One region of the Streptomyces sp. NPDC001902 genome, then DNA from elsewhere that is predicted to be linked to it. Evidence: riboswitches for the same ligand, from Rfam matches in the RefSeq annotation. Region 1 holds a riboswitch; each other region holds the start of a gene.
What was found. A riboswitch is a leader RNA that binds a small molecule or an ion and turns the genes downstream of it on or off. The one in region 1 is predicted to bind cyclic di-AMP.

Region 1 (5,633 bases):
AACTCTCCCGGCGGGTCCTTCACCGCGATGACCGCGATCTACGACACCATGCAGTTCGTCAGCTGCGACGTGTCGACGGTGTGCGTCGGCCAGGCGGCCTCGGCGGCGGCCGTCCTGCTCGCCGCCGGAGCGCCCGGCAAGCGGCTGATGACCCCCGGCGCGCGGGTGCTGATCCACCAGCCCTCGTTCGCGGAGGTGATCCAGGGCACCACCGCGGACCTGGAGATCCAGGCCCGGGAACTGCTCCGCCGTCGGGAGCAGTTGGAGGAACTGCTGGTACGCCACACCGGTCAGGCACCGGAGCGGATCGGGGCCGACATCGAACGGGACACCATTTTTGACGCACCGTCGGCCCTCGCCTACGGCCTGGTGGACCGGCTGACGCTGAGCCGCAAGGACGGCGCCGGCCGCGCCCCGCGCGCCCTGCGGTGACGGGCCGTGGTACCCGAACTGCCCCCGCTCCCCGCACTGACGCGGGCCGAGGGCGAGCTGATCGACACCTACCTGCAGGTCGTGGACCTGCTGGGCCGGATCAACCCGTCCCGCTCCCGGGACACCTACGGGGCGCTGCGCGCCGCGCAGGCCCTGGTGGGGAGGGCGGCTGAGCTGCGGGACGCGCTGACGCTGATGCACATGCGCGGGGAGGGCGAGGTGCACACGGCGACGATGGAACGGGCGCTGCGGGTGCTGGACGGCGAACGGCGCACCGGTCAGGTCACCTTGCCGCCATCACGGCCGTGCTGACGGAGCGTCACGACACACTGGTCCGTTCGGGCGGCGCGAACTCGAACCGAATGGACTCGCCCGATCGTTGTATCTGCCGTGGACGGCCGAGTGGCCCCGAGTTGCGCGATATGGCCGCACACATCCGGAATCTGACGCTCCGTCCCTGGTGTTCGACTCCTTTCGAGTCGTCAGTCCGGGTCCCGTGTCGCGGAGTCCACCCGAATAGGTGAGTCGTGAACAGACTCACATTCGACCGGTTGTGCTGGGAATCGGCCGCTTCGGTGGGTGATCATCCCTTCGACGACAAGCCCCCGTCATCCCGGCGGGGCGGTCCGCGCGGACGCCGAATCCTGCCGCCGCGCGGATGCCAGGTCGACGACGACTCATCGGCAGGAGCGGAGGACCCGAGCACTACGGGTCCGGTCGCCGGACCCTTGGGGTGAAGCCGCAGCCGCGGCCGGGCATCTTCGCCTGCCCGAACCCGACAGGTCATCCTTCGCAGGCGGACGACGAAGGGTTGCGCATGAGTGCGCCAACAGCCATGTCCGGGGTCCTGTGCCGGCTCGGAGCGGTCTCCGCCCTCACGGCGGCCGCCGTGGCCGGTCCCGCCGTACTGCCGGAGCTCGCCCAGCAGGCAGACGCGGCGGCGGTCTCCGCCAAGGCGCTGAAGATCGCGGCATCCAAGAGGGGCGCGCCGTACCAGTACGGGGCCGCCGGCCCCGGCAGGTTCGACTGCTCCGGGCTCACCTTCTACTCCTTCAAGAAGGCGGGCAAGAAGCTCCCCCGTACCGCGGGCGCCCAGTACAACAGCGTCCGGCACATCCGGAAGTCCTCACGGACCCGTGGTGACCTGGTCTTCTTCCACTACGGGAGCAACGTGTACCACGTGGGGATGTACGCCGGGCACGGGAAGATCTGGCACTCCCCCAAACCCGGCGGGCGGGTGCGGCTGGAGAAGATCTGGAGCCGCAGCGTCTGGTACGGACGGGTGAAGTGACCCCGGTCGCGGGGGGGGGGGGGGGGGGCGCCCCCCCCCCCCCCCCCCCCCCCCCCCCCCCCCCCCCTCCCGCGGTCTTGGGGACGGAACTCAGTGCCGGGCCTGCTCCGGGTGGCGCAGGCACCAGCCGGCCCAGGCGGAGGCGACCATCTCGCGCACCTCGTGGCGGGCCGTCCAGCCCAGCTCCTCCTCGATCCGCGAGGCGGAGGCGACGACCCGGGCGGGGTCGCCGGGGCGGCGCTCGATGACCTGCGCCGTCGCGTCGGTGCGGCCGGTGACCGAGCCGATGATGCCCACCATCTCGGCGACCGAGACGCCCTCGCCGCGGCCGATGTTCAACACCAGGGCGGCGGTCGGGTCCTCCGCCAGCCGGCGCGCGGCGGCGACGTGGGCGGAGGCGATGTCCTCGACGTGGATGAAGTCGCGTACGCAGGTGCCGTCGGGGGTCTCGTAGTCGTCGCCGAAGATCAGCGGGGGCTTCCCCTGGGAGAGCCGTTCGAAGACCATCGGCACGAGGTTGAAGATCCCCGCGTCACCCAGCTCGGGCGTGGCCGCGCCGGCCACGTTGAAGTAGCGCAGGCAGGCGGTGGCGATGCCGTGGGCGGCACCCGTCGCCCGGACCATCCACTCGCCGACGAGCTTGGTCTCCCCGTACGGGCTCATGGGCGCGCACGGGGTCTCCTCGGTCACCAGGTCGACGTCGGGCATCCCGTAGACCGCGGCGGAGGACGAGAACAGGAAGCTGGTCACCCCGGCGCGCACCGCGGCCTCCAGGACGGTCTGCAGGCCCTGGACGTTCTCCCGGTAGTAGTGGAGCGGACGCTCCACCGACTCTCCGACCTGCTTCTTCGCCGCGATGTGCACGATCCCGCGCACCGAGTGATCGCGCAGCACCCGGTCCAGCAGCTCCGCGTCCAGCACGGAGCCCTTCTCCAGGTGCACCCCGGCGGGCAGCCGCTGCGGGTCGCCGGTGCTCAGGTCGTCCACGACGACGACCTGCTCGCCGCCGTCGACCATGGCCTTCACCACATGCGACCCTATGTATCCGGCACCGCCAGTAATCAACCACGTCATCCGACGCATCCTAACGGCTCTCCCACGGCGGCCCCGAACCCCCTGCGGGACGGGCCCCGCGGTACACTCCGCCGACTTTTTGTTTACTATCCATTCATCCACACAACCGTTTGCCGTCGCCCCGCGTCGTAGGAACGGTTGGAGCAGGCCCCACCGCGGGACACCGCTCGCCCGACGGCCCGCGCAGCATCGCGGACGCGTCCCAGCCTCAACCGATCCGCTGCCCCGGTTCGGTGCCTGATTCGCCTCGAAAGGGTTCTGGTCCATGGAAATACCGCCGCTCGCGGAAGTACGGCGCCTCACCGAGAAGAAGCGGGACGCCTGGTGGACCGTTTTCCTGGTCGACCCCGTGGCGACCCCGTTGGTGCGCTGGACGGCCAGGTGGACCCGACTCACCCCCAACCAGATCACCTGGGGCGCCCTCTTCCTCGGCCTGGGAGCCGCGGCCTGCTTCGCGCTCGCCGACTGGAAGTACCTGATCATCGGCGCCGTGCTGTACCACTTCAGCTTCATCCTGGACTGCATGGACGGGAAGCTGGCCCGGCTCACCGGCAAGGGCTCCGAGTTCGGCGGCTGGCTCGATTACATCTTCGACCGCATCCGCGTGGTGTGCTGCGCCGCGGCCCTCATGGGCGGCCAGTTCTACCGCACGGACAACCCCGTCTACATGTGGCTCGCCCTCGCGGTGATCTTCCTCGACGCGCTGCGGTACCTCGACGCGCTGCAGATCTTCAAGGTGCGGCACGGCATGCGCAAGAAGATCCAGAAGCGCCTGCAGGAGCTCGACTCCGCCAAGCCGCACGCCTTCATGGAGGACCTGCTGCGCGAGCGCTCGGAGGACGAGACGCAGGCCGAGGCGGAGGCCAGGAACGAGGCCGAGACGGAGGCGGACGCGTCCGTGCGGACCGTCCCCGCGCAGTGGACCGGTCCTGACGCCGCCCGGCCGGCCGCCACGGTCGCGGCGGACGCCGCCACCCCGGCCGACCAGGCTTCGGACGCCGCGCCCGGACGGGTCATCGACCTTCAGGTGACGTTCAAGGACCGTTTCGGCCCCTACGCGGCCTTCCGCGACTTCCTGATCCGGCACCGGGTCCGGCCGCACCTGATCAGCGGCATCGAGTTCCAGATGGCGGTCTTCATCATCGCGCCGCTGACCGGTGCCATCATCGGGACCACGATCGCCGCGGCCGCGCTGCTGCTGATCTTCGAGTTCGCCATCATCTACAAGCTGCTGCTCTCCACGCGCGACTTCGAGCGCGTGATGGCCGACCTCGACGAGGAGGCCCGCTCGTACCACGAGAGCGACAGCGCGACGCCTCTGCAGACGTCCATGAGCTGAACCGCTCGCCGGCCGGTCCCCCGGCCGGCCGTGCAAGGACAAGGGCCGGCCCCCTCGGTGAGGGGGCCGGCCCTTGTCCTTCGCGGTCGCGGCTCAGGAGTCGAACGGGTCGAAACCCTCGAACTCCTTCTGGACGTCGTCCCGTTCGGCGTCCCGGTCCTTGCGGCGCTGCGCGGCCGGCCGGGGCTCGTCGAAGCGGTGGTCCTCGCCGCGGCGTCCGAGCATCTCCGCGCCGGCCGCGACGGACGGCTCCCAGTCGAAGACCACGGCGTCGTCCTCGGCACCGATGACGACCTCGTCGCCCTCACGGGCGCCGGCCTTGACCAGCTGCTCCTCGACACCGAGGCGGGCGAGCCGGTCGGCGAGGTAGCCGACGGCCTCATCGTTGGCGAAGTCGGTCTGGCGCACCCAGCGTTCGGGCTTCTCACCGCGGACGCGGTAGAAGCCGTCCTCGGCGGTGACGGTGAAGCCGGCGTCGTCCACGGCCTTGGGCCGGATGACGATACGGGTGGCCTCCTGGACCGGCTGGGCGGCGCGCGCCTCGGCCACGATGCCGGCGAGGGCGTAGGACAGCTCGTTGAGGCCCTTGTGGGCCACCGCCGACACCTCGAAGACCCGGTAGCCGCGCGCCTCGAGGTCGGGGCGGACCATGTCGGCGAGGTCCTGGCCGTCGGGGATGTCGACCTTGTTGAGGACGACGATCCGCGGACGGTCCTCGAGACCGCCGTACGCCCGCAGTTCCGCCTCGATCACGTCGAGGTCGCTCAGCGGGTCGCGCTCGGACTCCAGGGTGGCGGTGTCCAGGACGTGCACCAGGACGCTGCAGCGCTCGACGTGCCGCAGGAACTCCAGGCCCAGGCCGCGTCCCTCGCTGGCGCCCGGGATGAGCCCGGGGACGTCGGCGACGGTGAAGACGGTCGAACCGGCCGTGACCACGCCCAGGTTGGGGACGAGCGTGGTGAAGGGGTAGTCCGCGATCTTCGGCTTGGCCGCCGAGAGCACGGAGATGAGCGAGGACTTGCCCGCGCTCGGGTAACCGACCAGCGCCACGTCGGCGACCGTCTTCAGCTCCAGGACGAGGTCCCGGCTCTGACCGGGCTCGCCCAGCAGCGCGAACCCCGGCGCCTTGCGGCGCGCCGAGGCCAGCGCCGCGTTGCCGAGGCCGCCGCGGCCGCCCTGGCCGGCGATGAAGGTGGTGCCGTGGCCGACGAGGTCCGCGAGCACGTTGCCGTGCCCGTCCATGACGACGGTGCCGTCCGGGACGGGCAGGACCAGGTCCGTGCCCTCCTTGCCGGAACGGTTGCCGCCCTCGCCGGGCTTGCCGTTGGTGGCCTTGCGGTGCGGGTGGTGGTGGTACTCGATGAGCGTGGTGACCGACTGGTCGACGACCAGCGTCACATCGCCGCCACGGCCGCCGTTGCCGCCGTCCGGGCCGCCCAGCGGCTTGAACTTCTCCCGGTGCACGGAGGCGCAGCCATGGCCCCCGTTACCCGCGGC
Region 2 (5,633 bases), on a different contig from region 1:
TCGTACGACACCACCGCGACCGGCTACTGGCCCTCGGGGCAGGCCGCCGGCACCGCCGCCTACGGCGACCACGTGGGCACGGCCACCGGCACCTGGTACCCGGACGCCACGCAGGCGCAGCCGGCGGCGGCCTACGACTACCCGCAGTACGAGCACACGGCCGTCCACACCGCCTACGAGGAGCCCGAGGCCGCTCACGCCCACGCTCCCGAGCCCGCCGCCCACGAGCAGCCGGACCGGTACGGGACCGGGACGTACGCCCAGGAGCACTACGAGGCCGACCGGTACGAGCCGGAGTCGTACGAGGCCGAGCAGTACGAGCCCTACGAGCCCGACGCCCACGACACCGCCGAGGACGACGCGGACCCGGAGCACGACACCGAGGACGGCGCCGCCCCGGCCGCCCTGCCGCGCCCGCGCAGCGGGAACGGCGTCGGGAGCCGTCGGCGCCGCCCGGCCCGGCGCTCCGCCCTGCTCACCGTCGCCGTCCCCTCCGTGGCGGTGATGGGCGTCGCCTGCGCGGCCGCCGTCACCGTCAACACCGACGACCCCGACAGCAGCCGCACCCAGGCCGACGGCGTGCCCGAGGCGGCCAACGCCCCGACCACGAAGCTCGACCAGCAGCTGGCCGGGGTGAACCGGGACGTCGACGACTTCACCGACCGGGCCAGCCGCAACCAGGAGCGCATCGACCTCAAGGAGCGCCAGGCGCTGGAGCGCGCGAAGAAGGCGGCGGAGGCGGCCCTCAAGGAGCAGCTGCGCCCCAAGTTCCTGCTCCCGGTCAAGCAGCACGGCCTGAGCGCTTACTTCGGTCAGGCGGGCGTGAACTGGATGTCGGTCCACACCGGCATCGACTTCCCGGTGGACTACGGCACGCCGGTGATGGCCGCGACCGACGGCGTCGTGCGCACCCAGTGGAACAGCGCCTACGGCAACATGGCGATAGTGACCGCCCCCGACGGCACCGAGACCTGGTACTGCCACCTGAGCAGCACCAAGATCCGCTCGGGCTCGGTCAAGGCCGGCGAGGTCATCGCCTACTCCGGCAATTCGGGCAACTCCACCGGGCCGCACCTCCACTTCGAGGTGCGTCCCGCGGGCGGCGCGGCCATCGACCCGCTGCAGTGGCTGCTGAAGCACGGGATCGACCCGCGCTGAGCCCGGGCGGGCCCCGCCGGAGCGGGACCGGGGCCGGAAGCGGTCCCGGAACCGGGCCCGGCCCGGACGAGGCCCGGGCGAGGACCGCTCCTGAAGCCCGCTAGAGCTTCTCCACCGGCGCGTACCGCAGCAGCAGCACCTTCGGCCGCTCGTCGCCGAAGTCGATGGTGGCCTTGGCTTTCTCCCCGCTGCCGTCGACCGCGACGACCGTGCCCAGCCCGAACGTGTCGTGCGTGACCCGGTCACCGACCGCCAGCGAGATGACCGGGCGGTCCTGGGTGCGCCGCGTCGCGAATCCGGAGGGCCCGCTTTTCGACGGGGAACGCGACAGCATCGAGGCCGCCGCCGACACCGAGGCGGAGGGTGCCGCGGAGGCGCCCGTGCGCTTCCACTCGATGAGCGGCTCCGGGATCTCCTCCAGGAAGCGCGAGGGCGGGTTGTACGAGGGCTGGCCCCAGGCGCTGCGCATGGTCGACCGCGTCACGTACAGACGCTGCCGCGCCCGCGTGATGCCGACGTAGGCGAGCCGCCGCTCCTCCTCCAGCTCCTTGGTCTGGCCGAGCGCGCGCATGTGCGGGAAGACCCCGTCCTCCATGCCGGTCAGGAAGACCACCGGGAACTCCAGGCCCTTGGCGGTGTGCAGGGTCATCAGCGTTATGACGCCGCCGCCCTCGTCGTCGTCCGGGATCTGGTCGGAGTCGGCGACCAGCGCGACCCGCTCCAGGAACTCCGCGAGCGTGCCGGGCTCCTCCTCGGTGCGCTCCTGCTCGAACTCCAGTGCCACCGCCGCGAGTTCCTGGAGGTTCTCGATGCGGGTCTCGTCCTGCGGGTCGGTGGAGGCCTGCAGCTCGGCCAGGTAGCCCGTGCGCTCCAGCACGGCCTCCAGGACGGTGGCGGGGCCGGCGCCGGAGTCGACGACCGTGCGCAGCTCCTCCAGGAGCTCGTTGAAGCGCTTGACGGCGTTGACCGAGCGCGACGCCATGCCGAAGGCCTCGTCGACCCGGCGCAGCGCGGCGGCGAAGGAGATCCGCTCGCGCGAGGCCAGGGCGTCGACCATGGCCTCGGCGCGCTCCCCGATGCCGCGCTTGGGCACGTTGAGGATGCGGCGCAGCGGGACGGTGTCCTCGGGGTTGGCGAGCACGCGCAGGTAGGCCAGGACGTCCCGGACCTCCTTGCGCTCGTAGAAGCGGACACCGCCGACGACCTTGTAGGGCAGGCCGACGCGGATGAAGACCTCTTCGAAGACACGGGACTGCGCGTTGGTCCGGTAGAAGACCGCGACCTCGCCGGGGCGGGCGTCGCCGGAGTCGGTGAGCCGGTCGATCTCGTCGGCGATGAACTGCGCCTCGTCGTGCTCCTGGTCGGCGACGTAGCCGGTGATGACCGGGCCCTGGCCGGCCTCCGTCCACAGGTTCTTGGGGCGGCGGGAGGCGTTGCGCTCGATGACGGCGTTGGCGGCGGTCAGGATGTTCTGGGTGGAGCGGTAGTTCTGCTCCAGCAGGATCGTGCGGGCCTGCGGGTAGTCCTCCTCGAACTGGAGGATGTTGCGGATCGTGGCGCCGCGGAAGGCGTAGATGCTCTGGTCGGCGTCACCGACCACGCACAGCTCGGCGGGCCCCTCTCCGCCCTCCTCCGCGTCACCGGTCCCGACCAGCTCGCGCACCAGGGTGTACTGGGCGTGGTTGGTGTCCTGGTACTCGTCGACCAGGACGTGCCGGAACCGGCGCCGGTAGTGCTCGGCGACGTCCGGGAAGGCCTGGAGCAGGTTGACCGTGGTCATGATGATGTCGTCGAAGTCGAGCGCGTTGGCCTCGCGCAGCCGCGACTGGTACATCGCGTAGGCCTCGGCGAGCTTCTTCTCGAAGGGGTTCTCGGCCTGGTCGGCGAAGGTCTCCTCGTCGATGAGCTCGTTCTTGAGGTTGGAGACCTTGGCGCTGAAGGACTTCGGCGGGAACTGCTTGGGGTCCAGGTCCAGGTCGCGGCAGACCAGGGCCATCAGCCGCTTGGAGTCGGCCGCGTCGTAGATCGAGAAGCTGGAGGTGAAGCCGAGCCTCTTGGACTCCCGGCGCAGGATGCGGACGCACGCGCTGTGGAAGGTGGAGACCCACATCACGTTGGCGCGCGGGCCGACCAGCTGCTCGACCCGCTCCTTCATCTCCCCGGCGGCCTTGTTGGTGAAGGTGATCGCCAGGATCTGGCCGGGGTGCACCTTGCGGGCGCCCAGCAGGTACGCGATGCGGTGGGTGAGCACCCGGGTCTTGCCCGAGCCGGCGCCGGCGACGATGAGCAGCGGGGAGCCGGTGTGCTCGACGGCGGCACGCTGCTGCTCGTTGAGCCCCTCCAGCAGCGCGGACGGGTCGACGACCGGGCGGGGGGCGCCGTCCCGGTAGTACGCGTCCCGGTCGACGGGCGCGTCGAAGCGCCCCTCGAAGAGGTCGTCGGGAGCCGTGTCGGGCTCGTCCTCGGGAGGCGGCGGGGGCTCCTCCTCCCTCGGTTCGAGGCCGGCCAGGAAGCTGTCGTCAAAGAGGCTGCTCATCGCCTCCCGAGTCTAGGCCGTGGGACGGACAGCGGTGCGCCGCTTGCCCCAGCCCGAGCCCCAGCCGAGCCCGAGCCCGCACCCTCCGCGGCACGGCCCGTCGCCGTCCGTGGCGGCCCGTGGCGACCCCGCATGGTGAAGGTCACGAAATGATTGCGGACAATTCGAACACCAGGGTTCCCACGGACCCCCGCAGTTGACTACCGTGCCGCATCAGGCGGTCCGCTCCATGCGGCGGCGACCGTGCCGTCACGGGCCGCCTCCGCTGAGTCCGGCGACCGCCGGAGCCGGGGACCCACGACCTTGGGGTGAATCGGTCCGCACGAGCGCAGCGCGCCCGCACGGCCCGTAGGGCGGCCTTCCGAAGCCCGAACCCGACAGCTAACCCGGTAGGCGGTCCACGGAAGGAGCCGCCTGACTTGGCGACGCACCGCAAGCCGCGCCCGCGCGCGCTGACCGTCCCCGGCCCCCGGGCCGCGGTGGGGCTCACGACCGCCGCGCTGGCGACCGTCACCCTCTTCGGCGAGAGCGCGAGCGCGGCGCCCGCCTCACCCGACAAGCCCTCCATCACCGAGGTCAAGGCCCAGGTCGACAAGCTCCACCACCAGGCCGAGGCCGCCACCGAGCGCTACAACGGCGCCAAGGAGCAGACCGAGCAGCAGCGGGCGCGCGCCGACGCGCTGCTGGACCAGGTGGCCCGCAGGACCGAGACGCTCAACTCCGCCCGCCGCACCATCGGCGAGTACGCCGCGGCGCAGTACCGGGGCGGCGGCCTGGACGGGACGACGAGCTTCCTGCTCACCTCCGACCCGCAGCAGTTCCTGGACCAGGCGCACCTGATGGACCGCCTGTCCGACCGCCAGGAGCACGCGCTGGAGACCTTCCGCTCCGAACAGGCGGAGACGACGGCCAAGCGCGCCGAGGCGGTCGAGAGCCTGCAGAAGCTGACGGACGCGCAGCGGCGGCTGAACGCGGAGAAGACCACGGTCAAGCAGAAGCTCGCCGCGGCGCAGAAGCTGCTGAACAGCCTCACCGCCCAGGAGAAGGCACGGCTGGCGGCGCTGGAGAAGAAGCGGCAGGAGGAGGCCGCCGCGAAGGCCGCGGAGATCGCCGCCAAGGAGAAGGCCGCGCAGGAGGCGGCCGGGGGGTCGGGCTCGACGGCCCCGGTGTCCGGCACCTACGCCGCCAAGGCGGCCAAGGCGATCGAGTTCGCGCGCGCCCAGCTGGGCAAGCCGTACGTGTACGGCGCCACCGGCCCCAACTCCTACGACTGCTCGGGCCTGACCCAGGCCGCCTGGGGCGCCGCGGGCGTCTCGATCCCCCGCGTCACCTACGACCAGGTCGACTTCGGCAGCCGCGTCACCGCCGACCAGCTGCAACCCGGCGACCTGGTCTTCTTCTACTCGGACGTCACCCACGTCGGCCTCTACATCGGCGGCGGCCAGATGATCCACGCCCCCCACACCGGGACCGTGGTGAAGATCGCCCCGATCACGGAGATGCCGATCTACGGCTACGCCCGGATGGCCTGAGCCCCCGCCCGGCCCGTCGCCTCGGCCGGGCTCAGGTCCACAGCACCGCGATGAAGATGTTGGCGGTGGTCAGCGCACCCACGGTGCCGAAGGCCGCCGCCGGCACCTTCTCCTCGTCCCGCTTGACGTAGACCAGGCCGAGGATCACCACCAGGATCGCGAGCTTCACGCCGATCTTGACGTTGTTGACCGGCTGGTCGTCGGCCTGGTTGAGGCCGACCAGCAGCGCGCCCGTGACCAGCATGGTCAGCGCGCCGTGCAGCATGCCCGGCACGAACCGGGCCTCGCCGCGGCCCATGGCCTTCATCTGGGTGAGGAAGCCGCCCAGCAGCGCGGCGATGCCGATGATGTGCAGGCCGACGATCAGGTTGATGAGTACGTCCATGGCTCAGGACCCTAGCCAGGCT
Region 3 (5,633 bases), on a different contig from region 1:
GAAGTGCAGGTGCGGACCGGTCACGTTGCCGGTGGCGCCCGACAGGCCCAGCTGCTGACCGGCGGAGACCGACTGGCCGGCCGAGACCGACAGCGCGGACAGGTGGGCGTACTGCGAGTACCGGCCGTCGGCGTGCTTGACGACGACCTGGTTGCCGTACGAACCGCCCCAGCCCGCGGAGACCACGGTGCCGCCGGCGATCGACTTCACCTTGGTGCCGGTCGAGGCGATGAAGTCGACACCGGTGTGGTAGCCCTTGGACCACATGGCACCGGCCTGGTGGTAGGCGGTGCCCAGGGTGACGTGGTCGAGCGGGGCGGTGTAGCCGGAGGTGCTGGCGGCCTTGGCGGCGGCCGGCTTGGCGGCCGGGGCGGCCTTCGCGGCCTTGGGCGCGCTCTTGGCGGCGGCCTTCTCGCCCAGGGACAGGACCTGGCCCGGGTAGATCAGGTTCGGGTCGCCGCCGATGACCGACTCGTTGTTCGCGTACAGCTTCTGCCAGCCGCCCTCGACCGACCGGGCGTTGGCGATCTTGGAGAGGGTGTCGCCGCCGGCGACCTTGTAGGAGCCGCCGGCGCTCTTCGGCTTGGCGGTGGCGGCCTTCGGCGCCTCGGCCTTCTTGGCGGGGGCGGCGGGCTTGGCAGCCGGCTTCGCGGCGGTGCCGGAGACGCTCTGCGGGGTGGCCGACGGGTTGGCCATGGCCTTCGTCAGACCGGCCTTGGGACCGCACACGGGCCAGGCCTGCGGACCCTGGGTCGCGAGGACCTTCTCCGCGACGGCGATCTGCTCCGCCTTGGTCGCGAGGTCGGCGCGCGGGGCGTACTTCGTGCCGCCGAAGCCGGCCCAGGTGCTCTGGGTGAACTGCAGTCCGCCGTAGAAGCCGTTACCGGTGTTGATGGACCAGTTGTTGGTGCTCTCGCAGGCCGCGACCTTGTCCCAGACGCTCACGGGAGCGGCGTGGGCACCGGTGGCGCCGACGATCGGGAGCGCCACGGCGGCGCCGGTGGTGCCGGCCAGCGCGCTGATACGGGTAATGCGGGTGTTCCGCGGACGACGGTGCTTTCCCTTACCGGGCATGCCGAATTCCTCTCCGACGCCTGCGAGGTAAGCTGTCGGGTTCGGGCTGGAGATGCCCGGCCGCAATGGGGCATGCCAAATAAAGGCATGTCGCTGCGACTTCACCCCTAGCCGTCCCGAGACCAACGGGAACGGCAAACTACCTGGGTCCCCCGCTCCTGCCGTGCGGTCTTGTCATCCGGCGTCCGGGCAGCGGCAGGACTAGGCGTTCTACCCGGAAGAATCTCGCAGGAATTTGTCCTGCGAGATCTGGAAGCTAAACGACGGAATCGTCCCGGAGCAAGGACCAGAATCACGCCCCCCGGCGGACCGCAAGTCGATCATCCGCTTCTGTGACTTTAGGTGAGAAGTGTCCGCTCTGTGTAGGCGGAAAACTGTCCCACGGTAATTGCGCGATATCACCCGGTGAAATTCGGCGGGAACATTAGACGCTGCGTGGCCCATGGCCTCCGCTGCGTGTTCGGCGCGTGACACCCATCACGCATCGATTCCCTACGCATGCACTGTGGCCGCATATGTCCGGTTAGGCGGCTTAATGCCGGATAAGACAGGACGTGTTCCGGTCCAACCCGCCCCGGACCGCGCCGTCCTGAGGTCCCCCCGGAGGAACGCCCCCCGGATGCAACCGCCGAGGAGGGTCCGCGATTCCCGGACGGGCCGCGCCGAGGCGTTCCGCGGTGTGGCGTGCGCCACAACCACCCCTCCGGCGGGGCGAGAAAGGGGACGTGCACGACGGCCGCCGTCCGGAGAACGGACGTGACAGCGCCGATTGGGCGACGGTAGCCTCCCAATCCCGCACATTTTCTTACATCGCCCGGGAGACCTCGCGTGCCCTACCTCGCCGCCGACGACCGCTACGCCTCGATGGAATACCGCAGGACCGGGCGCAGCGGGGTCCTGCTGCCCGTCGTGTCCCTGGGCCTGTGGCACAACTTCGGCGACACCTCGCCGTTGGAGAACCAGCGCGCGGTGCTGCGCCGCGCCGTCGACCGCGGCGTGGTCCACATCGACCTGGCCAACAACTACGGCCCGCCCGCCGGCTCGGCCGAGGCCAACTTCGGCACCCTCTTCGCCCAGGACTTCCGCCCGTACCGCGACGAGCTCTTCATCGCCACCAAGGCCGGGTACGACATGTGGCCGGGACCGTACGGCGAATGGGGCAGCCGCAAGTACCTGCTCTCGTCGCTGGACCAGTCGCTGGGCCGCATGGGCCTGGACCACGTGGACGTCTTCTACTCGCACCGCTTCGACCCGGACACGCCCCTGGAGGAGACCATGGGCGCCCTGGACTCCGCGGTCCGCCAGGGCAAGGCCCTGTACGCCGGCATCTCCAACTACCCCGCCGAGGCGCACCGCCGGGCGACGGAGATCCTGCGCGAGCTGGGCACCCCGCTGCTGATCCACCAGGCCGCCTACAGCATCCTCCAGCGCGACCCGGAGGCCGGGGTCCTCGACGCCGTCGGCGACACCGGCACCGCGCTCATCGCGTACTCGCCGCTCGCCCAGGGCCAGCTCACCGACCGATACCTCCAGGGCGTGCCGGCCGACTCGCGGATGGCGCTCGGCCACTTCCTCAAGCGCGACGCCCTGACCGAGCTGAAGCTCACCTTCCTGCACGCCCTCAACAAGCTCGCCGGCGAGCGCGGTCAGACCCTGGCGCAGCTGGCCCTGAGCTGGGTGCTGCGCGACCCGCGGGTCGTCTCCGTCCTCATCGGCGCGAGCAGCGTCGCCCAGCTCGACCAGAACCTCGCCGCCCTCGACGCGGGCCCGCTCACCGCGGACGAGCTCGCCGAGATCGACCGCCTCTCGGCGGAGGCGGGCGTCCGCATCCCGTAACGGCCGCTCCGCACGTACGGAAGGGCGGGCCCCCGCAGGGGCCCGCCCTTCCGCGTCGGTGCCCGGCTCAGACGAGACGGGCCTCCAGCGCGGCGCGGACGCCGGGCCACTCGCCGGCGACGATGGAGTAGTACGCGCTGTCGCGGACGGTGCCGTCCACGGCGAGGGTGTGGGCGCGGCGGATGCCCTCGAAACGGCCGCCGATGCGCTCGATCGCCGCGCGGGAGCGCGCGTTGCGCGCGTCCGTCTTCAGGGTGACGCGCAACACGTCCCATACGTCGAACGCGTGGGTGAGCAGCAGCAGCTTCGCCTCGGTGTTGCAGGGGGTGCGCTGGGCGGAGGCGCCGAGCCAGGTGCTGCCGATCTCGGCGACGGTGGGCACCGCGCCGCTGCGGGGCACGGAGCGGCCGGCGGGCCAGGCGGGGGTGGCCGTCCAGTGGTCGAGGTCGAGGAACCGCGTGGAGCCGATCAGGGTGTCACGCTGGACGTCCCGCACGGCGAAGGGGAGCGCGGCCCCGGTCGCCTGGTCCTGGAGGGCCTCCTCGACGTAGCGCGCCATCGCCTCGCGGTCGGCCGGCACCTTTGTGTAGGCGTAGGTGTCGCGGGATTCGTCGGCGGCGCGCAGCAGCCCGTCCGCGTGGGCGGCGCTCAGCGGCTCCAGGCGGACGTGCTTGCCTTCCAGGGTCACGGGTTCGGGCATGCCCCGGATGCTGGTGTCCGGCCGGGTCACCCGTCAAGCGCGTTTCCGCGGGGCGCGTCGGAGGCCGGGCGTGATGGATGCGAAAATGGGGGCATGAACAGCAACGACGTGTTCTTCGACATCACGATCGACGGCGAGCCCGCCGGACGGATCGTGTTCACCCTGTTCGACGACGTGGTCCCCAAGACCGCGCGGAACTTCCGTGAGCTCGCCACCGGCGAGCACGGCTTCGGCTTCGAGGGTTCGCACTTCCACCGCGTGATCCCCGACTTCATGCTCCAGGGAGGCGACTTCACCGCCGGCAACGGCACCGGTGGCAAGAGCATCTACGGTGAGAAGTTCGCCGACGAGAACTTCCAGCTCAAGCACACCAAGCCCGGCCAGCTCTCCATGGCCAACGCGGGCCCGAACACCAACGGCTCGCAGTTCTTCATCACCACGATCGTCACCGACTGGCTCGACGGCAAGCACGTGGTCTTCGGCGAGGTCGTCGACGGCATGGACGTCGTCAAGAAGATCGAGTCGCTCGGCTCGCGCACCGGCGCGACCAGCGCCCGCGTCGAGATCGCCAAGTCCGGTACGGTCGCCTGACCCGGCTCCGCGAAGCGGCCCGGCACCGGAACGACCGGTGCCGGGCCGCTCGGCGTACGGGTCAGCCGAAGGCCTTGACCGCCTGGTAGTAGGTCCAGGCGGTGCTGTTGCAGGCGGTCGCGGTGGCGCCGCTGTAGCCGGCGCAGATGCGCTTGAGGTCCTCGTAGAAGGCGCTGTCGAGGCGGCTCTTGTTGGCGGAGAAGGAGCCCATCGCCTTGTAGTTGCGGTAGCCGAAGTCGTGCCGGGCGCAGGAGTTCTGGAACGGGAAGCCGAAGGGGTTGTCCGGGGAGCTGCTGCAGTAGTCGGTGGACCAGTCGAAGCCGTAGGCGGCCCAGGCGCCCTGGTTGCCGCGGGCGGACCACCAGGCGTTGTAGCTCGAGGCGCTGGTCTGGGTCCAACCGGCGAGCACCTGGGCCTTGTCGGCGGGGGCGGCCTGGGCGGGGACGGTGAAGACGACGGTGGCGACGGCGGCGACCGCGGTGGCGGCGAAGCCGGTCGTGATTCGGCGCATGGGGACTCCAGTCACTGACGGGCGCGGTGTGACGCGCGGGCATGGCGGTGCAACCGGATGCGGAACCGAACAGGTGGTACTGGTGTGCGAAGCCAGGATGGGGCCCCAGGGGTCTATGCGAGTAGATGCCGGACGGCAAAAATTACATGAACATGACGACGTGCCGCCGACGGCGGGCGTCGACGGCACGTCAAGAAGCTGACACCGTTGTCTGGTTCACTGACCCGCTGGACCCGCGGGCCGCACGTCCGCCCCTACGGGGCGTCAGGCCGCGGGGGTGCGCGGCCGGTCCCCGGGCTCCCCGGACCCGCCGTGCTCCCCAGGCTCCTCGGACTCCGTACGCTCCCACCGCGGATGGTGGCGGCGCGCCCATTCCGGCGTGACGAACCCGGTGCGCATCCCCAGCCGCGCCTGCGGGTCGTCGGCCGCCATCCACAGGTGTCCCGCGACCACCACGGCCACCGCCAGGGCCAGCCAGTCGTGGACGAAGGTCGCGCCGGTACGCCACACCAAGCCGCTCAGGTGCGGGAACATCATCAGCAGCCCGGTGCCGAGCATGACGAGCACCGCGCCCGCGGCGAAGGACGCGTACAGCTTCTGCCCGGCGTTGAACTTCCCCGCCGCACGACGGTCGTGGGGGACGCGGCGCAGCACGTCCCGCAGCCAGCCCCGGTCGTAGGGGGCGAACCGGTTGAGCAGCCGCAGGTCGCGCCGGAAGGCGCGGGAGGCGAGGCCCGCGAGGGCGGGCAGCGGCAGGGCGATGCCGGACCATTCGTGCACGGTGACCACCAGCCGCCTGCGGCCGACAAGTTCGGCGAGCGGGGGCAGGTAGAGGGCCGCCGCCGTGAAGAGGCAGACCAGCATCAGGGCGGCCGTGCTGCGGTGCACCCAGCGCTCGCCACGGGTGAAGCGGCGCACGGT
Region 4 (5,633 bases), on a different contig from region 1:
CACCGCAGCCCTCGGCGGCCGGCCCGAGGGCTGCGGCCAGATCAACACCACCGTGTACGCGGCCCCCACCGACCGCACCCTCGCCGCCTTCCGCGCCTCCGCCGCCTGGGCCGAACCGGAACGCGCCTGCGAGGACGGCGGGGACTGCGCGCTGCCGCTGCGGGACGTCGGGCCGCACCCGGACGTGTGGATACCGGCGGCCGGCACCGCCCCCACCCAGGTGCTGGCCGAGACCCGGCGTCCGGAGAGCGTCGTCGCCCTCGGCCGGCCGGTCACCCTCGCGCACTCCCCGGCCGTCCTCGCCGCGACCACCTCCCTGGAGGGCGTCGGGCGCACCGGCAGCACCGCGCAGCAACTGGTCGACGCCGCCCACGCGCAGGACGTGGTCGTCCGCAGCGCCGAACCGCACTCCTCGGACGCCGCCCTGGACCAGCTGCTGCACCTGACGCCGGGCACCCGGGTCACCACCGACGCCGTGCCCCCTGCGGACGACCGGGCCCTGGCCTGTTCCGCCCGCACCTGGCTGGTCGAACGGCGAGGCACCCAACAGGCCCTTGTCATCGCCGAGTCCACCCTCGCCGGCCTCGTCACCCCGGCCCTGGAGTCCCGTCCCCCGTGCCTGGGCAACCAGTCCGACCCCTACACCGCCTACTACCCCGCCGACGTGCCACCCCTGGACCTCACCCTCGTGCCGGTGACCTGGGAGACCGGCCGGGCCGACCGCGCCGTACGTGCCGAGGCGGTGCACCGGCTCGCCGCCTGGCTGCGCTCCGGTCCGGGACAACGGGCCCTGGCCGCACAGGGCTTCCGCACGGACGTCACCGGGACGGCCGCGGCCGGCGACACCCCGCTGGACAGCGCGATCTTCGTCGCCGATCCGCCGACGGGCGGCGCACCGCCCACCAGGAGGGCCATCGAGGCCGCCCTGCGGGACCACGGCGAGGCCACCGGCACCCGGCGCGACGTCCTCTTCGCCGTCGACGTCTCCAGCTCTTCCTACTCCGGGGCGAACGTCTCCGTCGTGCGCTCCGTCCTGGCCCGCGCGTCCGGCTACCGGTACGGCATCGCCGCGGTGCCCGGCCGCACCCTGCTGGCGCCGGGGCCGAACGACGCGGCCTCGCGGGACGCCGCGATCCGCGCGCTGGCACCGGTCGAGCGGGACGCGCCCGTGGCCGCCGCCCTGCGCCGGTGGTCCCGCGCGCTCGCCGACTCCCCCGGCGCCCTGATCGTCCTCATCACCGACGACGAGGACAGTGCCCGAGCGGAGCCGCCGGACGTGGACGTCCCCGTACTGGTGGTCTCCCTGGAGAGCTACGGCTGCTCGCTGCGCTTCAACAAGGCGGTGACGGAGGGCGGCGGCGCCTGCCTGGCGGCCACGCAGGACCTTCCGGACCGGGTCGCGGAGACGATCACCCGCCTCACCTCGGGAGGGTCATGACAGCCCCGGGCCCCAGGAGCACGGGCGGCACCCTCCCGCCCCCGCGCTCCGTCCGCCGCCGGCGCCGCACCCTGGGCGTCCTGCTCCTGCTGGCCGTCGCGGCCTGCAGCGGCCCCGCCGCGGCGCCGGGCCCGGCACCCGACCGCTCCCGGCCGCTGATCGTCGCCAGCGACGCCGACCTCACCGCCGGCGGGCAGCCCGGGGTCCGCCGTGCGCTGATCGACGCGTGGAACCGGCGCAACCCGGACCGGCCCGCCCGGCTCGTCGAGCTCCCCTCCGCCTCCGACGAGCAGCGCAGCGAGCTGATCGGCGCCTTCCAGTCCGGCACCGCCGCGTACGACGTGGTCAACCTCGACATCAGCTGGATCCCCGAGTTCGCCGACAGCGGGCTGCTGCGCCCGCTCGACCCCGCCCTCGTCGACGGGGACTTCCTGCCCCAGGCCGCGGACGCGGGCCGCTGGAAGGGCCGCACGTACACGGTGCCCTTCAACACCGACGTCGGCCTGCTCTACTACCGCACCGACGACCTCGCCAAGGCCGGTCGCCGCCCCGCCGACCTGCGCGGCTACGCCAAGATCAGCGACCTGCTCGCCGACGTCCGCCCGCTCGGCCACCCCGCCTACACCACCCAGCTGCGCGCGTACGAGGGGCTGACCGTCAACACCCTGGAAGCCTTCTGGACCGCGGGCGTCGCACTCGTCGACGGCGACGGCCGCTACATCGGCACCGAGGACGGGCTGCGCGAGGGCCTGGATGAGCTCGGCCGGCTGGGTGCCGCCAACAACCTCAACCCGGAGTCCCTGGAGGCCGACGAGTCCGTCACGCTCGCCCAGTTCACCGAGGGTCAGAGCGTGCTGATGCGCAACTGGCCCTACGCCTACAACCGGCTCGACGCCACCCTCGCCCCCGGTGTCCGCTTCGGTGTGGCCCGGCTCCCCGGCGTCGCCGCCCTCGGCGGTCAGAGCCTGGGGGTGGCGGCGACCAGCGACCGCCCGGACGACGCCGCGGACCTGATCCGCTTCCTGACCGGACGCGGCGCCCAACATGCCCTGCTCGGGGCGGGTTTCGCCCCCGCGCGGCGGTCTGCATACGGAGCCGGGGATGTCAACTGTGACGATCCTCACGACCCCCGTGCATGGTTCCACGACCGTCCCGCGGGGCACGGCTCGGAGCCCTCGCCCTCGCCGTCCGTCGCGACCCCCGGTTACACGACCGTGCTGTGGTGCGCGCTGCAGGCCGCCAGGGCCCGTCCGGCGACCGCGCACTACGTCACGTTCACCCGGGTCCTGCAGCGTGAAGTGCACGGAATGCTCGCGACGCACCGCAGCGCCGACGCCACGGCGGAGCGTCTGGGCGGCCGTCTGGGGCGCGCGCTCGGCGGCCGGGGTCCGGGGTGACCATCACTCCTCGTGAGCGCGGCACTCCCTTCCGCATAACGACTGATGCACACTCACATTTCCCGTAGGTCACGGCAGTCACGGCCCAATGTCCACGTATGTCCTGTCCATCCCCATAGATTCCCGTCATGAACTCGCTTGAGTGGCTTGGAATTGGCGGGCGCCTCTATTAACGTTCGATAACGCAGCGCGGTCATCCCGCCGCCGACAGGGCGGCGCCGTGCGCTTGCCGAATCCCGTCCGCGGGAACCGGGGAACCACTTCCTGGGGTGAATCGGGGGCCCTCCGCGGTCCTCGTAGGAGACCTTCCTGCTCCGAACCCGTCAGCTAACCCGGTAGGCGAGAAGGAAGGAAAGGAGCGCGCCCGCGTGGCGTCGAACGAGCCTGCCCTGATACCCGGGCAGCAACAGGGGTCCGCAACCGCGTACTCCGAGTGGGACACCGCCGAGTGGAACATCGCCGCCGGCTGGAATCCCCCGGCAGCCGAGCAGGCACCGCCGACGAAGAACGCGATCGACGGCTGGGACACCGGCCAGTGGAACATGGCCGCCGGCTGGTTCGACGCGGCAGCCGCCGAGGCGACGACCTCCCACGACACCACGTCCGCGGGCTACGAGGCCGCGGGCTATGAGGCGCCCGAGGCCGCTGCCCCCGCACCCGCCCAGCCCCTCCCCGAGCACATCGAGGCCTTCGACGGTACGGGGGACCTCGAGGACCCCGACACCTTCGAGAGCGCGCCCTACGAGGGCCCGCAGGCCGAGCCGTGGAACCCCACCGAGGAGTCCGCCGGCCCCCGTCGCGCCCGGCACCGCGTCGCCAAGCAGCGCTCCATGGGCCGCGGTTCGGCCGTCTTCGGGGTCGCGGCCGTGGCCGTGCTGGGCGTCGGAGGGGTCGCCACCGCCGAGGGCAAGAACCCGCTCCCCGTCTCCTTGCCCGAGGTGTCCCACCTGCCCGGCATCGGAGCGCTCGTCGGCGACGACAGCGCGCCCGAGGCCAAGCAGGTCGCCGAGGCACTCAGCCCCGACGCGGGTGAGGCCCTGCGCAACCGCATCCTCGACCAGGCCCAGCAGCAGCGGAACGCCGCCGACCGGTCCGCCAGGAACGCCGCACAGCAGGAGGCGGCGGCCAAGGCCGCCAAGTCCGCGGCGGCGGAGCGGGTCCGCGCTGAGGCCGCCGCCAAGAAGAAGGCCGTGGCGGAGGCCGCGAAGAAGCTCGAGGCCGCCCGCCTGGCCGAGCTCGCCAAGAGCTTCGTCAAGCCGGTCACCTCGTACACGCTGACCGCCGGCTTCGGCGAGTCCAGCTCGCTGTGGGCCAACACCCACACCGGCCAGGACTTCGCCGCCCCCACCGGCACCCCGGTCAAGGCCATCCACAGCGGCACCATCACCGAGGCCGGGTGGGCGGGTTCGTACGGCTACCGGATCATCCTGACCCTCGACGACGGCACCGAGCTCTGGTACTGCCACCTCTCCTCGATGATCGTCACCTCCGGCAAGGTCAACACGGGTGACACCATCGGCCGTGTCGGCGCGACGGGCAACGTCACGGGCCCGCACCTGCACCTCGAGGTGCGCCCCGGTGGCGGCGACCCGATCGGCCCGATGGGCTGGCTGCGCAGTAAGGGCCTGTCCGTCTGAGCGACCGGCCCCACGGACTCCGGCGGTCCTGGTGACACCCCCCGTCACCCAGGGCCGCCGGTCCGTTTCGCGGGACGCCCACGAGACGCCCATACGGGATGCCCACGGGACGTCTGCGAACGCTTACGGGACGACGAAGTTGTAGAGCTCCGCGATCCTCGGCGGTCCGCTCGGTTCGGGGAAACCGGACTCCTTGGCGGCGGGCAACATGATCTCCATGAAGGCCTCGAGCGCCTGCGCGGACTGCCAGACGTTCACCAGCCGCAGACCCTCGTTGGTGATCACGGCGGCATGCGAGAGCAGCCCCGCGGGAGGATGCTCGGGCCCGAACCCCGCGCGGTGGTTCGCCTCCTCGTACTGCAGGGCCGTCACACCGGGGAACTCGACCTCCGCCAGGACCGGCATGGGGACCTCCCGCTTCCCACCGACACGCCTACGCCCCAATTTCCTCCGGCTGCACCCCGGCCGCAATCCGGCCGGGGTCCCGCCCGGGGTCCGGCGACGAGGCCGGCGAGGCTAGAGAGCCTCCAGCCGGACGTCCGCCGAGTCGCACGCCGCCGTCTCGTCGGAGTACACCTCGCACACCGGACGTCCGTCGGGGGTCATCGTGTGCTCGACCTCCCAGAGGCTGATCTCCTCGCCGGTCTCGAGCAGGAAGGCGTGCTCGTACAGCGTCCAGCCGGCGACCCGGCCGGTGCCGATCCGCGTGTGCCGCCCGGTGACGTACGCGATGTCGTGGCCCACCGCCGAACCCAGCCGGCTGCGCAGCTCCTCGCCCGGTACGTCCGTGTTCTCGGCCCGCCGGAGCACCCGCCACGCGTGCTCCGCGGAGTGGTCCGCCGTGTACTGCCGGGGCCCGGGCGTCAGGTCCATCGCCATCTGCGGCAGCCGCGCCAGCCAGTCCGCGGCCTCCGCCTCCAGCTCCTCCGGAGAGGGCTCGCCGAAGCGGGCGTCGATCGCGTGCTGGGCGGCGGCCAGCTCGTCCGGGTCGGAGTACACCTCGTACAGCGGTTCGTCGTCGCCCGGGCCGGTGTTGTGCTCGATCTCCCACAGCAGCTGCGTACTGCCGTCGGCCAGCAGGAACGTGTGCCGCAAGGTCCTGCGGCTCAGCCTGCGCGGCGGGCCCTTGCGCTGGCGGATGGACGCCAGCTCCGTGCAGCC

Region 2: it holds a riboswitch for cyclic di-AMP, as region 1 does, so the genes downstream of both, ACFYYN_RS06220 (C40 family peptidase) here and ACFYYN_RS14900 (C40 family peptidase) in region 1, are expected to answer to the same signal.
Region 3: it holds a riboswitch for cyclic di-AMP, as region 1 does, so the genes downstream of both, ACFYYN_RS27105 (transglycosylase family protein) here and ACFYYN_RS14900 (C40 family peptidase) in region 1, are expected to answer to the same signal.
Region 4: it holds a riboswitch for cyclic di-AMP, as region 1 does, so the genes downstream of both, ACFYYN_RS02015 (M23 family metallopeptidase) here and ACFYYN_RS14900 (C40 family peptidase) in region 1, are expected to answer to the same signal.

Annotation. Positions count from the first base shown of each region.
Region 1 is NZ_JBIATA010000007.1:178,733-184,365, forward strand. Features, by position in the region: gene ACFYYN_RS14890 (ATP-dependent Clp protease proteolytic subunit) at 1-432, shown strand, start outside; gene ACFYYN_RS14895 (hypothetical protein) at 439-744, shown strand; cyclic di-AMP (ydaO/yuaA leader) riboswitch at 1,093-1,246, shown strand; gene ACFYYN_RS14900 (C40 family peptidase) at 1,250-1,723, shown strand; gene galE (UDP-glucose 4-epimerase GalE) at 1,814-2,797, opposite strand; gene ACFYYN_RS14910 (CDP-alcohol phosphatidyltransferase family protein) at 3,063-4,136, shown strand; gene obgE (GTPase ObgE) at 4,230-5,633, opposite strand, start outside.
Region 2 is NZ_JBIATA010000002.1:623,170-628,802, forward strand. Features, by position in the region: gene ACFYYN_RS06210 (M23 family metallopeptidase) at 1-1,158, shown strand, start outside; gene pcrA (DNA helicase PcrA) at 1,259-3,694, opposite strand; cyclic di-AMP (ydaO/yuaA leader) riboswitch at 3,948-4,105, shown strand; gene ACFYYN_RS06220 (C40 family peptidase) at 4,114-5,226, shown strand; gene ACFYYN_RS06225 (hypothetical protein) at 5,258-5,611, opposite strand.
Region 3 is NZ_JBIATA010000018.1:143,615-149,247, forward strand. Features, by position in the region: gene ACFYYN_RS27105 (transglycosylase family protein) at 1-1,074, opposite strand, end outside; cyclic di-AMP (ydaO/yuaA leader) riboswitch at 1,077-1,268, opposite strand; gene ACFYYN_RS27110 (aldo/keto reductase) at 1,903-2,910, shown strand; gene ACFYYN_RS27115 (GNAT family N-acetyltransferase) at 2,978-3,610, opposite strand; gene ACFYYN_RS27120 (peptidylprolyl isomerase) at 3,704-4,201, shown strand; gene ACFYYN_RS27125 (phospholipase) at 4,263-4,712, opposite strand; gene ACFYYN_RS27130 (cytochrome b/b6 domain-containing protein) at 4,977-5,633, opposite strand, start outside.
Region 4 is NZ_JBIATA010000001.1:425,059-430,691, forward strand. Features, by position in the region: gene ACFYYN_RS02005 (caspase, EACC1-associated type) at 1-1,438, shown strand, start outside; gene ACFYYN_RS02010 (extracellular solute-binding protein) at 1,435-2,835, shown strand; cyclic di-AMP (ydaO/yuaA leader) riboswitch at 3,053-3,192, shown strand; gene ACFYYN_RS02015 (M23 family metallopeptidase) at 3,516-4,472, shown strand; gene ACFYYN_RS02020 (hypothetical protein) at 4,596-4,877, opposite strand; gene ACFYYN_RS02025 (DUF6227 family protein) at 4,989-5,633, opposite strand, start outside.